One region of the Nitratidesulfovibrio sp. D1 genome, then DNA from elsewhere that is predicted to be linked to it. Evidence: predicted binding sites of a transcription regulator. Region 1 holds the regulator's gene; the other holds the start of a gene.
The links. Region 1 encodes HrcA, which represses chaperone genes, less so after heat shock. Its sites were predicted from a motif close to TGTTAGCACTCNNNNNNNNNGAGTGCTAACA; they were not measured.

Region 1 (4,417 bases):
CCCTATGAGCAGGATGCTGCGGTGCCAGCACTCCAGGTCCAGCGCGAAGAACACCGCCGCCGCGACCATCACCGCCCACACGCCGCGCCGCGCCCGCAGCCGCTCGCGGCGCGCCAGGGCCACGAACAGCAGCGCAACCCCGCCGAGGAACATGCGGTAGAAGGCCGATTGGCTGGGCCCCACGTGCGCCAGCTTCACGAACAGGCCGGAAAAGCTGATCAGCACGCCGCCCCCGGCAACGCGCAGCAGCCCTCCCAGATCAAGGCAGGGGGAGTAGTGTGTACTCATGCGGCCCCCCATACTGCGAAGCCGGGGGAAGCGCAAATGCGGGCCGCAACGCAAGGGCGGCACGCCCCGCCGGGGGACGTGCCGCCGCATGTCCGCGATGTCTGGCGCGATGCCTGGGCGCGATGTCTGGCGGGATGCTTGGGCGCGCTGTCCGCGCGCCGCTATTCCGTCCGGCTCACCGTGACCTTGGCGGGCCGCAGCAGGCGTTCCTTCAGCCGGTAGCCGCGCTGCATCATCACGCACACGGTGTTCTCCGGCAGGTCGGGCCGCACCTCGGCGCCGATGGCCTCGTGGATTTCCGGGCTGAACGGTTCGCCCGCCTCGCCCACCGGCTCCAGGCCGTGGCGCTTCAGCGCGTCCAGCAGCAGCTTTTGGGTCATTTCCACGCCCATCAGCATGTCCTTGCAGGCCGCGTTGCCGCGCCCGTATTGCAGGGCCAGGTCCAGGTTGTCCAGGGTGGGCAGCAGGTCCGCCAGCACTACCTCGGCGGCGTAGCGCACCTGGTCGTCCTTTTCGCGTTGCAGGCGCTTCTTGAAATTGTCCATTTCCGCCAGGGCGCGCAGGCGCTGTTCATCGGCCTCGGCCCGTACGGGACATTCCGGGCACAGCCGGGCCGCGCACTGCTCGCGCAGATCGTCATCGTCCATCACGGCGGGCATGGCGCCGGGGGCCGCCGGGGCCGGGTTCCGCGAAGGCGCGTCGGCCTCGGCCTCGGGGCTGATCTCCACATTGTCCTTGAACACGTTGCTGGGGGGCATGTTCCTGAGTCTCCTTGAAATCCTGATGCGTGAAGTCGTCGTTGAACATCTCCCGCCGGGGGGCGGGTTGCATGCGTCCTAAAACGGATGAAAATGGCCCGGACTACGGCAGCAGGGAGGGCGGCGCGGCGAAGCGTTCGCGCAGCAGCTGGGTGAGCGCGCGCGACACGCACTGCACCACCGGCACGATCTTGGCGTAGTCCATGCGCAGCGGGCCCACCACGCTGACCACGCCGCGCGGCGTGTCGCCGCCGTAGGCCGCGCTGACCACGCTGCACCCGCGCAGCCCGTCCGGCGCGCCTTCCGGCACGTCCTGACAGAAGGTGATGCGCACGTCCTCTTCGGACAGGGTGCGGTCCAGCAGTTCCAGCAGGCGCGAGCGTTCCTCGATGGCGGCCAGAAGGTCGCGCATGCGGCCCACGTCGGTGAACTCCGCGTGGTCCAGCATGTTCAGCGTGCCGTTGACGATAAGTTCGCGGTCGTCGCCCATGTGCTCCACGGCGCGCCGCGACAGGTCCAGGGCGCGCATGCACATCTCTTCCAGCCGCGAGCCCGCGCGGGCCAGTTCGCGGCCGATGCGGTTGCGCGCCTCGGACAGGGGCAGGCCCCGGAAATGTTCGTTGAGGTAGTTGCCGAAGCGCACCAGTTCGTCCTGGCCGTAGCGCCCGTCCACGCGCACGGTGCGGGTGCGCACCAGGCCGCCTTCCAGCATCAGCACGGCCAGCACCAGCCCTTCCGCCGCCGGAGCGAACTCGATGCTGCGCCAGCGGGCCTCGTCCTCGCTGGGGGCCACCACCATGCCCAGTTGCCGGGCATGGCCGGACAGCAGGTTGGCGGCGCGGCGCAGGATGCCGGAAATCTCCAGTTCCTGCCGGAAAAGCTCGTCGGCGATGGCCTCGCGCTCGACGCTGCCCAGCGGGCGCAGGCGCAGCAGGCTGTCCACGTACAGCCGGAAGGCGCGCGCCGTCGGAACCCGTCCTGCGGACGTGTGCGGCTGCTCCAGGTAGCCGAGGTCGGTCAGGTCGGACATGGTGGCCCGCATGCTGGCCGGGGAAAGGTGCAGGCCCGAGCATTCGGCCACGGCGCGAGACCCCACGGGCGAGGCCGAGGCGATGTAGCTTTCGATGATGGTGGCAAGCACCTGGGTTTCGCGCTGTCCGAGGCTGGGCATGAAGGCTCCGGCATCACGAGGATGCAGTTCTTGCAGTAGCACAAACGGGTAACAACGGGGGTGGGGGCTGTCAAGGTTGACGGGGACATGCGCGGGCGCGCGCCCGCCCCGGCAACGCCCGTGCGGCGGCGGGAAATCCCGGCCGGGCCGTGCGGCGGGACGCCCCGTGGCTGTTTGGACCGGATTGGGCTGATACTTGTGAATAAAATCACTATTGCGACTCGCAAACGCCCCAAAAATCAAAATAACATTCATCATTTCAGCATAATGACAAAAACCGACTGCCATCATCCATTTTCCGGCCCACGCGCCCAAACCACTGCGCGCGGCACGTTGTGCCCTTTTATATCTTGCGCATTATTTCACATGCATTGACACGCCACTGGCAACACACTACAGTGGCGTTGTTACCGGGGGAGCGGAAATGCATCGCCGCATGCATCGCTTCACCTGTTCCCCACACTATGCCCCATACGGCCCGCATCGCGCCCATTCCGCCGGGCGTGGCGCGGCGAGTGAGCAATTGTTTACACGCTCACCCGTAGGGGGCTGTAATGCTTGCCGAAAAAACACCCACACCTGCCTTGAATTTTTCATGACATTGTGGCATCTTGTGCCTCGTCCGCATGTCTGGAACCCGGAAAAACCCGTGCGATTCGGTTCTCCGGTACCCATGGGTGCATCCCTCGGGGCGCGCCACGGGGTTACCGGCGAGAGGGCCTCGGCACGAGGCCATCGTTGACACGCCGGGTGGCCCCGGTTTATCCAGCGGGCAGTATCTGCCACGGGCCGACCATCATTCGGATAGAGGCAGCGGATCGCTGCTTATCATCGGCCGGCGCATCGCCGCACGATGCGAAGGTCAGGCGTTTGTCGTGCATCCCTTTCACTGCCAAGAACCTGTCCAAGGAGGACACGCATGGCTGAAGTCACTTACAAGGGCAAGAGCTTCGAAGTCGATGAAGACGGCTTCCTTCTTCGCTTTGATGACTGGAGCACCGAGTGGGTTGAATTCGTGAAGGAATCCGAAGGTATCGCGGACATCACCCCCGATCACCAGAAGATCATCGACTTCCTGCAGGACTACTACAAGAAGAACGGCATCGCCCCGATGGTTCGTATCCTCTCCAAGAACACCGGCTTCAAGCTGAAGGAGATCTACGAACTGTTCCCCTCCGGCCCCGGCAAGGGCGCCTGCAAGATGGCCGGTCTGCCCAAGCCCACCGGCTGCGTGTAGTCCATACGGCCCATTGTTCACTGAAAGGGCGGGAGCTTGTGCTCCCGCCCTTTTCGTTCGCATGGCCCCAGGGCGGCTTCCGCCCGGACGCGGAAAGGGCGGGAACTCGCGTTCCCGCCCTTTCCGGCTTTCGGTGGCGCGCCCGGCCAGTTCGGGCGCGCCGGTTGCGGGCTTCGTACGGCGAAGCGTGGTTGCAGGCGGGGAAGGCTGGCCGGAATCAATGTTCCGTGCCGTCCTCCGCGGCGTCGAACAGGGTGTTCAACGCCTCTTCGCGGCACAGGACGCTCGACGCCATGGCGATGCTGAACGTCGAATGGGCCTTCTTCCACAGGGAAAGTATCTGCTGCACGGAATGAACCATGGAGATCAGCACCGATGCCGGAACGATGTACGCGCCGTCCGGTGTGCGCTCCAGCCCGTCAAGCGATACGGAAAGGCCCGTCAGTTCCTTGCCCACGTTACCCAGTAGACCATCGATGTCATGCTTCACGTTGCGAACCCCGTTGTAGGAACTAGACGCCGTGCGCGCAAAGCGCCGGCACCCGCAACAGACTAGCAAGCGCCGTTCGCGCCGGTCATTTATATTTTCCCCGGAACCGTGGAGAGTGCGCGGGCGCGCACGCTTGACGCGCCCCCGGCCGCGCAATACACCGGGCAATACGTTATGCTCGATTACACCAACGCCACCACCGACGCCATGTCCTGGCTCGCCTCCCTCTCGCCCCTGAGCGAGCAGGACCTGTGCGACCTGTGCCTTGCCCTGCGCACGCGCGGCCATGGCCAGCGCTTCCGCTGCACCCTGGACGCCAGCCTGCTGCTGCTCGAGGCACAGGGGGCCGACACCCCCCTGCTGCTGCTGTCCGAACGCGCGGCCCGCAACCTGCTGGACCACCTGGTTTCCGGCTACCTGCGCGACAAGCCGCGCGGGCTGCGCGCATGGCATGCCCGCGAGTACGGCGGCCA
Region 2 (4,417 bases), on a different contig from region 1:
GGGCTGCGCGATGAACTGGCGGCCCTGCCCGGCGACCTGGATGCGCTGGAGCGCGAGCAGGCCACGCTGGAGGCGCGCCTTGCCGAGCCGGATTTCTTCACCACCGATCCGGAGGGCTTCAACGCCGCCGCCGCGCGGGTCACCGCGCTGGAAGGCGAGCAGACCGCCCTGCTGGAGCGCTGGGAAGTGGTGGAGGCGCGCATCGCAGAGCTGGCCCAATTTCGTGAATAACCGCGAATAACCGGCGCGGGATGATATTTCGGGGACGCCCGCGCGGTCCGTCTGGACACGCGGCGTCCCCGTTCCTATCTGCACGGTTCGCCGTTGCGGGCAGCATGTCCGCGCGGCCGGACTTCCCCCATACGCAAGAACATGCATGCACCGGTCCCGCATCCGCGGGCCCGCAAGGATATCGCCATGTCCCAGACCCCACATGCCCCCGCGCCCCCGCGCCACCCCGCCCCCAACCCCGTGGCCCTGCTGCCGCTGGGCCTGTTCCTGGCGCTGTTCATCGGCACGGGGCTGGCCCTTGGCGCGGCCGGAACGAAAATGGCCTTCTACCAGCTGTCGCCTGCGGTGGCCATCCTGCCCGCCATCGCCCTGGCCCTGGCCCTGCGCGAGAAGGACCCGGCCACGGCGGCCCGGCCCGGCGGGCTGACCCGGCGGGTCAACGTCTTCCTGTCCGGCGCGGGCGAGATCAACATCGTCACCATGTGCGTCATCTACCTGCTGGCGGGTGGCTTCGCCTCGGTGGCCTCGGACATCGGCGGGGTGGAATCCACGGTGAACCTGGGGCTGTCGCTGGTGCCGCAGCGGCTGGTGCTGCCAGGGCTGTTCGTCATTTCGTCCTTCGTGGCCACGGCCATGGGCACCTCCATGGGCACCATCGCCGCCGTGGGCCCCATCGCGGCGGGCGTGGCCGCCCAGACCGGCATGGACGCCGCGCTGCTCATGGGCGCGGTGGTGGGCGGGGCCATGTTCGGGGACAACCTGTCCATGATTTCCGACACTACCATCGCGGCCACGCGCACCCAGGGCTGCGACATGCGCGACAAGTTCCGCATGAACTTCGCCATCGCCCTGCCCGCCGCCCTGCTGACCGTGGCGGTGTTCTGGCTGGCGGGCGACGCGGGGCGCGCCGCCGAACCCGGCGCCTATCGGGTGGTCACGGTGCTGCCCTACGTGGCCATCCTGGTCATGGCGCTTTCGGGCATGAACGTGTTCGCCGTGCTGTTCGCGGGCATCGTCATGGCGGGCGGCGTGGGCATGGCGGTGGTGGACGGCTACACCCCGCTGAAGTTCGCGCAGGGCATCTACAAGGGGTTCACGGACATGCACGAGATTCTCGTGCTGTCCATGCTCATGGGCGGCCTTGGCGAACTCATCCGCTACCATGGCGGGGTGGCCTGGCTGCTGGCCGCCGTGCGCCGGTTCACCGACCGGCCCGGCAGGCGGGGCGGGGCGTCCGCCCGCACCGGCGAGGCGGGCATTTCCGGGCTGGTGGCCGTGGCCGACCTGTGCACCGCCAACAACACCGTGGCTATAATCCTGACCGGGGGCATGGCGCGCGAGATTGCCGCCACCTCCGGCGTGGACCCGCGCCGCAGCGCCAGCATGCTGGACATCTTCTCGTGCGTGGTGCAGGGGCTGGCCCCGCACGCGGCCCAGGTGCTGCTGGCCGGGTCCATCGCGGGCATTTCGCCCGTGGCGGTGCTGTCGGCCAACTACTATTGCCTGCTGCTGGGCGCGGCCGGGGTGCTGGCCATCCTCACCGGGCTGCCGCGCGCCCCGCGCACGGCAGGAGCCGGGACAACAGGGGCCTGAGGCGGGCCGCCCGGTGTGCCAGACCGGTGGCCCAGACCGGTGCGCCAGACCGGTGCGCCAGTTGCGCGCGCAACCCGTTGAATTCGCAGGGCGCAGGAAGAAAATGCAAAAAAATGCACACGCCCCCCTTTTCAAGCCGTAAACCTGCCTTATTATCCAACGCGGTTGCCATGCACCGCCTCCGCGCCAGCGGGCGCGGGCGCGCAGCCGCACCCGGCGGCCGGAATCCGGCGTCTGCCGAAAAGCCACGATACATCGGGCGAGACGAATTTCGCCCCCCGCCACCCGGCGGGAGGGCGCGCGCGTGACACGGTCATGGCGCGCGGCGAGATGACCGCCCTTGTCGCTGGCACTCGCAGGACGCGAGTGCCAGCGACGGGACAAACAGCGATCACCTAAAGTTGGAGGACTAGTTGTCATGAATCTGAAGCCTTTGAATGACCGCGTTCTGGTGAAGCGCCTCGAATCCGAAGAGAAGACCGCCGGCGGCCTCTTCATCCCCGACACCGCCAAGGAAAAGCCCTCGCGCGGTGAAGTCGTCGCCGCCGGTCCCGGCAAGGTCGCGGAAGACGGCAAGCTCATCGCCATGACCGTCAAGAAGGGCGACGCGGTGCTGTTCAGCAAGTACGCCGGCACCGAGATCAAGCTTGACGGCGTCGAGCACCTCGTCATGCGCGAAGACGACATTCTCGCCATCATCGAATAACGCCCCGCGAACTCACGCACTTACTCCCGAGGAGGATGAATACAATGGCTTCCAAGGAAATCCTGTTCGACGTCAAGGCCCGCGAAAAGCTTTCCCGCGGCGTGGACAAGCTCGCCAACGCCGTGAAGGTGACCCTGGGCCCCAAGGGCCGCAACGTGGTCATCGAGAAGTCTTTCGGCTCGCCGGTCATCACCAAGGACGGCGTGACCGTGGCCAAGGAGATCGAACTCGAGGACAAGTTCGAGAACATGGGCGCCCAGATGGTGAAGGAAGTCGCCTCCAAGACCAGCGACATCGCCGGTGACGGCACCACCACCGCCACCATCCTCGCCCAGGCCATCTACCGCGAAGGCGTGAAGCTGGTGGCCGCCGGCCGCAACCCCATGGCCATCAAGCGCGGCATCGACAAGGCCGTGGAAAAGCTGGTCAAGGAACTGGGCACCCTGGCCAAGCCCACCCGCGACCAGAAGGAAATCGCCCAGATCGGCACCATTTCCGCCAACTCCGACACCACCATCGGCAACATCATCGCCGAGGCCATGGCCAAGGTGGGCAAGGAAGGCGTCATCACCGTCGAGGAAGCCAAGGGCCTTGAAACCACCCTCGAAGTGGTCGAAGGCATGCAGTTCGACCGCGGCTACCTGTCGCCCTATTTCGTGACCGATCCCGAAAAGATGGTCTGCGAACTCGACGAGCCCTTCATTCTCTGCAACGAGAAGAAGATCTCCAGCATGAAGGACATGCTGCCCGTTCTCGAACAGGTGGCCAAGATGAACCGTCCGCTGGTGATCATCGCCGAAGACGTGGAAGGCGAAGCCCTGGCCACCCTGGTGGTCAACAAGCTGCGCGGCACCCTCCAGGTGGTGGCCGTGAAGGCCCCCGGCTTCGGCGACCGCCGCAAGGCCATGCTGCAGGACATCGCCGTCCTCACCGGCGGCACCGTGGTGTCCGAAGACATGGGCGTGAAGCTCGAGAACATCTCGGTGGCCGACCTTGGCACCGCCAAGCGCGTGGTGGTCGACAAGGAAAACACCACCATCGTGGACGGCGCGGGCAAGTCCGACGACATCAAGGCGCGCGTGAAGCAGATCCGCGCCCAGATCGACGAAACCACCTCCGACTACGACCGCGAAAAGCTTCAGGAACGCCTGGCCAAGCTGGTGGGCGGCGTGGCCGTGATCAACGTGGGCGCGGCCACCGAAACCGAAATGAAGGAAAAGAAGGACCGCGTCGAGGACGCCCTGAACGCCACCCGCGCCGCGGTGGAGGAAGGCATCGTCCCCGGCGGCGGCACCGCCTACATCCGCATCTGCAAGGTGCTGGACGACGTGAAGCCCGCCGATGACGACGAAGCCGCGGGCGTGAACATCATCCGCCGCGCCATCGAGGAACCGCTGCGCCAGATCGCCTCCAACGCCGGCTACGAAGGTTCCATCGTGGTCGAGAAGGTGCGCGACGGCAAGGACGGCTTCGGCTTCAACGCCGCTTCCGGCGACTTCGAAGACCTGATCAAGGCCGGCGTCATCGATCCCAAGAAGGTTACCCGCATCGCCCTGCAGAATGCGGCCTCCGTGGCCTCGCTGCTGCTGACCACCGAATGCGCCGTGGCCGAAAAGCCCGAGCCCAAGAAGGACATGCCCATGCCCGGCGGCGGCATGGGTGGCATGGGCGGCATGGGCGGCATGTACTAGGCCGAAAGGCTGGTACGGCCTCCCGGCTGCTGCCTGGTTGCGATCACGGGCCGGAACCTTCGGGTTCCGGCCCTTTTCGTTGGCGGTACGGATGGTGGGGCCGGAGCGGACCATTCCGACTTGACGCGGGCCCGCCGCACGGGCACCACGGGGCAGGAGAGAGAACATGGAGCAACCGAAGCACACGGGCCCGGCC

Region 2: the regulator HrcA is predicted to act here: its motif matches at 2,169-2,199, upstream of groES (co-chaperone GroES).

The regions. Positions count from the first base shown of each region.
Region 1 is NZ_JBPGNZ010000004.1:53,147-57,563, forward strand. Features, by position in the region: gene ACR4XJ_RS08335 (DMT family transporter) at 1-288, opposite strand, end outside; gene ACR4XJ_RS08340 (nucleotide exchange factor GrpE) at 450-1,046, opposite strand; gene hrcA (heat-inducible transcriptional repressor HrcA) at 1,150-2,217, opposite strand; gene ACR4XJ_RS08350 (TusE/DsrC/DsvC family sulfur relay protein) at 3,137-3,454, shown strand; gene ACR4XJ_RS08355 (hypothetical protein) at 3,672-3,944, opposite strand; gene ACR4XJ_RS08360 (hypothetical protein) at 4,119-4,417, shown strand, end outside.
Region 2 is NZ_JBPGNZ010000001.1:23,046-27,462, reverse strand. Features, by position in the region: gene ACR4XJ_RS00115 (ATP-binding cassette domain-containing protein) at 1-231, shown strand, start outside; gene ACR4XJ_RS00110 (Na+/H+ antiporter NhaC family protein) at 418-1,824, shown strand; gene groES (co-chaperone GroES) at 2,243-2,530, shown strand; gene groL (chaperonin GroEL) at 2,575-4,221, shown strand; gene ACR4XJ_RS00095 (HAD family hydrolase) at 4,388-4,417, shown strand, end outside.